DNA from 2 places in the Staphylococcus sp. AC872 genome. Region 2 is predicted to be linked to the other one. Evidence: riboswitches for the same ligand, from Rfam matches in the RefSeq annotation. Region 2 holds a riboswitch; the other holds the start of a gene.
What was found. A riboswitch is a leader RNA that binds a small molecule or an ion and turns the genes downstream of it on or off. The one in region 2 is predicted to bind thiamine pyrophosphate.

Region 1 (3,218 bases), on a different contig from region 2:
TATCAAATCGTTCATCTTCAAATGTGTAAACGCCATCTTTTGTAAATAAAAAATCTTTAGCATTATTTAAGTCAGCAGAATGTCCACCCTTAATGACTACACCCTTGCTTCCAATTTCATTGATAAATATATCTCCTGCTTTTCGAATATTTTCTTCAGTATCAATCTTTATTCCAGTGATTTCTTCCGCTTCTGGAATATTAGGCGTAACAACATCAGCTAGTGGCAATAATGTACTTTGCAACTTTTGTTTGGTTTGATCATCCATCAACGAATCCCCACTTTTGGCTAACATGACAGGATCAATCACGTATGGAATTGTAGGATAATCTTCTAAATAATTTTTGATTAATTGCATCGTCTCCTCTGTAGCAATCATTCCTGTTTTAATTGCATGAGGAAGTTCATCATTAAATACACTATCCAATTGCTCTTTAACCCATGATGTCTCTAAATTATGAATATGGTCTACCCCCATTGTATTCTGAGCAACAATACCTGTTATAGCTGCCATTCCATAAACACCACAAGAATGGAATGACTTCAAATCAGCCATTACACCAGCACCGCCAGTTGGATCAGTACCTGCAATAGTTAAAGCAATTTTAGGTTTATTCATCTTTGTCACCTCTAAAATTCCATTTTTCATCTACGTAGGCCATATTGAAAAAGTTTCTTTCATGAATAGTACTTTGTAAGAAATTCTCCTTAATCTCTTCTTTTTCTTCTGAAGTACAATTCTCTGTTAAACGATCCATTAATTCATCAAATAAATTTACTAATGCATCCATTTCTGTACTATAAAATTCAAACCAATTAGACGTAATTGAATCTTTATTAAGTTGATTGTCCTTTATCGCTCTTTTACCAATTACCGCATATACATATGGACATGGTGCCATTGCTGCAATCGTATATGCAGCATTTTCATGTGCATAGGCATTATAGTACATATGCTTAATATAATGATCACCACTTGGTGGCCATACCTTTTCTTTAACAATCTCATGATAAGGTTCATTGATAAATGAAGCTAAAATTTCATGTGCCTCTACTTCACCTTCTAATAAAAATTCAATCTGTTCAACTAAAAATTTAACATCATCCATATTAGGCACTTTAGGAATTAATAGTGCATATAGATTAGCAAATTCTTTTAAATAAGATGCATCTGCACGTAAATATTGTCTCACCGCTTGTTTAGATAATTCACCATGTAATAAATCTTGAATGAAACCATCATTATAGATATCTTCAATAATAGGTTCTGCTGCCATTCTTAAATCTTTAGAAAAACTCATAAAATTGCCTCCTTGAAATAAAAAAACTACTTTCCAAACGTGGAAAGTAGCAAAATTAAGGCACGACCTCATACCGTTAATATGTTACACTACTTTCCTCCGTTGGTACTAACCAAATCAGGTTTTAAGGGTCTGAATTAAATTCATCTCAGCCTTCATAGGCGCCCCTAGTAGTTCTTTTTTTAATCATTTTCAATTATTACAATAGCAAATGTAACATATAAATTCAATTATTAAAAAATGTATATCAATATATCTTTTGATATACATATAACTAAATCTAACTTTTCACAAATAAAAAACACCCTATCTAAAGATAGGATGTTTAGTGAAATCTATATTATGCAGTAACCCATTGGCTTGGGCCAGCTGTATCATATAATTTTTGTGCTGCAGTGTCTTGAACATGTTCAGGAGCGCTAGAAGCTGGTTGACCTTTGTACTCAGATGGAGCTACTGAATCCCATGTAGATTGTAAGAATTGATACTTACCTGAAGCACCTGTTGATGGGTTTGTAGCGTGGATGTCGCCACCTGATTCACGTTGTGCGATTTGTTTTAAGTGATCATTAACATTTACTGATGAACCACTTGAAGCTTCATTTGAGCTTGATTCATTGTTTGAAGTAGTAGCTTCTTGTTGTGGTTGTTGAGTTTGCTCTGTTTGTGGAGCAGAAACTTGCTCAGGTTGAGCAGAGTTTGATTGTTGTTGGTTGCTAACTTCTTCTGCTGAAGTTTGGTTAGTTGATGCTGAAGCTTGTTCACTTACATCTTGTTGTGGTTGAGCTTGAGTATTTGAAGCTTCACTTGATTGACCAGATTGGTGGAAATCCCATGAGAAGTTTGAACCATCTGATTCAAAATGATAAGTGAAACCATTATAATCGAATGTATAGTTATAAGCGCCTTCTTGGATAGGGCTTTCGTTTAATGATTGATCATTTGATTGTGCTTTTTGAGCTAATTCAGCTTCATTGATATTTGCTTCACTTGCGTGTGCGTCGTGTCCAGCGTTACCTGCTACAACGCCTAATCCTACTGCTAATGATGATGCGATAATTGTCTTTTTCATTATTAAAAAATCCTCCTAAAAGTGATTTGTTTTCTTTAACTAATTTACAAATACAACTTTAACATCTATAAATACACTGCAGGTTACAGCCAAATAAAAAAGGAAGCCTTTTTTTTACGTCCTAATTACATCGTAAATTGGTGTAAATTTAAATTATAAGTCTTTTGAAAACTGCCATGACAGTTTATAAAGGTTATATACTTGTGATATGTATGTAATACAAATGAAATCTATCAGATAATTCTGACGTAAAAGTGCCTATTTTTAAGTAATATATGGTACAAAAACGACCTTTTTATTTTATTAAATTTTAAAAAGGTCGCTTGAGTATAATTGAAAGATGATAATTTATATTAAGATAGGATAAAAGTATAAATAATTGGGAGTTGTTGAATAATTAATGGCTATCTAACCTATATGAAAGCATTCATTTTGTGCTTCATTAAATTCGTTAGAGAGGATATTGGATTCTTTTGTCTTAGAGGACATAAATTTAATTGTTTCTACATATACTTCAGTTACAAAATGTGTCTGATTATCTTTTTCATACTTACGAGATCGCATTTGACCTGTAATACCCACTAAAGAACCCTGTGATGTATACATTTCGATATTCGTAGCTGTTTTACCAAAAGCTTTACAATATAGGTAATCGCATGCGATTTCATTGTTCTGATCTTTATAATTTCTTTCCGTAGCAACGCAAAATGTTGCTACTTTACTACCTTCCTCCTTTTCAAAAATTTGGGCATCCTTTGTAAGTCTGCCAACTAAAACTATTTTATTTAACATGTGTCACCTCCTCTTAAGTAATATAATAATCACATCTATTAATACCGTCAAAA
Region 2 (3,218 bases):
TAAGTAAGTGTTGTAGCAATATAAACAATGATAATGAATAAAAGTAATAATAATGTTACCCATTCAATCACATATTGCGTTTGTGATAATTCCCATTCTCCAGATAAGAACAATGCATTTCTGTTGTTAAATTCTAAGAATGTAAAGAAGAATATAACTAAACCACAGAAAATTTCAACATACATTGGTTTTATCCATTTTGGCTTTCTCATCCAATTTGGAATATCATCTTCTTGAATATCAACAATATTTTTTACTTTTTCTTTAAATTTATCCCTTTTAACTCTAATTCTTTCTAAATCAACACTTCTTCTTGTTTTACGTGCATATTCTGTTGTCTTATCTTGTAGTTGTTTTAAGTGAACTTTAGTTTGATTTGAGACATTACCTTTACTTGTTCTTGATAATTCAGGTTCTTCTTCGCCTAATTCTTGTTTAGTAAGCGGCAGAGCACGTCTTAAGAACAAGAAGTTCCAAATTGACATTTGTCCTAATAACCACATAATAATAAAGAATGTATTAACACTTAAAATATCAATAGATTCAATTTCATTAGCGTCAATACGACCATGCAATGCAATTTGAGTAATAAGATAACTGATACCATATGACACTATAATCCACATATAATGACTTTTTCGATTATCACTATTCAATTCATCTTTATATACAATGTATCCAATATGTATGATGAACGGAATAATAAATACGATACCAAAGAATCCATACACTTGCATCATAAGAACTAGAGTAATTAAGAAATACATTACCCCTATGACCAAGAAGAAAATTGAAATATCATAATCATACTTAATTGTTCTAAATAACGTATGACCTAGTAACATTACTAAGATACCAAATAATATAATGATTATGGCACTTACAATTGGGAAACCCCCGATAAATCTACTCATCACTTTAATTATTTCAGCGAAAAATGCGTTCAGGAATTCCCATATATTATACACATGTGTATTTACCTTCTTATCTCCATTTAACTGTTTAATAAGCGGTAAGTTAATTAATATAATGAGTCCTGTGAAAAGTGAAACGATACCGATGATATAACTAAATATGATCTCGGTGTGTTTCTTAAGAAAAGACATACTATTCACCTCAAAAGTTATTATATATGAAGAACTTATTCTTGTCTTTAATAAATCACTAAATACGTCTATAGACCTAGAAAAGTTTATTATTAGCATAACTGGGTAAAAGGTGTATGTAAACAATAAAACACAATTAGGGGTGGATTTATTATGAGTAATGAAGAATTTGCAAAAAAATCAGCTGAAAAAGCCAAAGAAGCAGAAGAGAAACTAAAAGAACAAAAAGAAGAAAAAACAAATGATACAGAACAAACTAAAAAAGATATTGATGATGCGTTAAATTAATATCTACTTGCTAGTTAAATCATAATAAGAATTCAATTTTCTATAAAAACTACGTGCCTAGGGTGTTTTTGATATCCTAGGTACTTTTTATGTTTACAAGCAATATACGTCTATTTCACTTAATTTTTATGATTCTTTATTCCATATCCCTTTCTAAAATTCCTACTCACTTCCAATTATTTTGCATAAAATCAAAATATTATTTTATGAAATATTTTATTAACTTGACAATCCACATGAAAAATCATACATTAAAGACAAATTAAAAATAATAAACGCACTAGGGGTGTTTTGAACTGAGATGAGGTTAACCCTCAAACCCTTTGAACCTGATCTAGCTAGATACTAGCGTAGGAAAGTGTAATTAACAAAGATTATAATCGTATGTTGAATCATATTCTTATGTTTTACGCACAACTTTCCTAGAGATGGTTGTGCGTTTTTTTAGGAGGATGTTTTTATGTCAAAAGGTTTAAAGCTTTCTGAGATATTAGTGACAGTACTTATCTCTGTAATTTTTGCCATTATTTATAACTTATGGTGGTTATTTTATAATGTTGCACAAGTCGCTGGTTTACACCTTGAGCAATTAACCTATGGAGTATGGTTTATGGCAGCGATTGTTTGTTATTTAATTATTCCTAAGCCAGGTATCGCCTTACTTGCTGAGTTTGCTGCAGGTGCCGGTGAAACAATTGTGATGGGTAAATTTGATATACCTACGATTATCTATGCCCTTCTACAAGGTTTAGCATGTGAGATTGTCTTTGCTATTTTCAAATACCAGTCTCGTTCAGTCATGGTAGCTATGCTTGCTGGACTAGTGACTGCACTTGTATCATTCCCAGTCGACTATTTCTATGGTTATTTAAATGAAGTTGCTGGATGGAACTTAATTTTATTCATTGTTTTCCGTGCGATTAGTGGTATTATCATTGCTGGTTTATTATCTTATTTATTGGTTAAAGCATTGGATCAAACTGGTGTAACTAAAGTATTCAGACCCGCTTCTAAAGATGATTACGATACATTATAAGGGGACTTAAAAGTGTTAAAAGTTACAAATTTACGTTTGAAATATCCAAATGGACATCGAAAAATTTTTGATAATCTAAATCTAGAAATTAAAGAAAAAGAAAAAGTACTTTTACTAGGACCATCTGGTTCTGGAAAAAGTACGCTTTTAAATGTATTAAGTGGCATTGTACCCAATTTAATAGAATTACCTATGAAGTATGATGAATTGCAAATTAAAGAGCATAATGGCGTGATCTTTCAAGATCCGGATTCACAATTTTGTATGCCTAAAGTTTATGAAGAACTTGCCTTTGTTTTAGAGAACAGACAAGTACCAAGACAAGATATGGATGAAGCCATTAACCAAGCATTAGCATCAGTGAATTTAAATGTAACCGAAAATACACAAATCAATCAATTAAGTGGTGGTATGAAACAAAAATTAGCTATCGTCGAAACAATATTACAACAGGCAGATACACTATTTTTAGATGAACCCACTGCAATGTTGGATGTTAATGCTACATCTGATTTATGGCAACGCTTGATTAAGCTTTGGAAAGATCAAACAGTACTCATTGTCGAACATAAGGTCGAACATATTTGGCAACATGTTGATAGAGTTTTATTAATGAACTATGAAGGACAAATCATTGCTGATGATACGCCAAATCATATTTTAAAGCATTATGAACATTTACTAAGTGAATACGGCGTATGGCATCCAAATGCATGGCATTATGCACCTGAACCTAAACATATGGCACCATCGTCTATAGAGCCATTATTTAAATTTGAACATGGTGC

Region 1: another riboswitch for thiamine pyrophosphate. It lies ahead of tenA (thiaminase II); the one in region 2 lies ahead of ACZ267_RS05300 (ECF transporter S component).

What each region holds. Positions count from the first base shown of each region.
Region 1 covers NZ_CEEDKW010000007.1:23,114-26,331, forward strand. Annotated here, with positions in the region: gene thiD (bifunctional hydroxymethylpyrimidine kinase/phosphomethylpyrimidine kinase) at 1-619, opposite strand, end outside; gene tenA (thiaminase II) at 612-1,301, opposite strand; TPP riboswitch at 1,379-1,480, opposite strand; gene ACZ267_RS10515 (transglycosylase family protein) at 1,642-2,373, opposite strand; gene ACZ267_RS10520 (single-stranded DNA-binding protein) at 2,782-3,165, opposite strand.
Region 2 covers NZ_CEEDKW010000002.1:476,929-480,146, forward strand. Annotated here, with positions in the region: gene auxA (lipoteichoic acid stability factor AuxA) at 1-1,106, opposite strand, end outside; gene graF (glycopeptide resistance-associated protein GraF) at 1,260-1,394, shown strand; TPP riboswitch at 1,667-1,768, shown strand; gene ACZ267_RS05300 (ECF transporter S component) at 1,855-2,430, shown strand; gene ACZ267_RS05305 (ABC transporter ATP-binding protein) at 2,443-3,218, shown strand, end outside.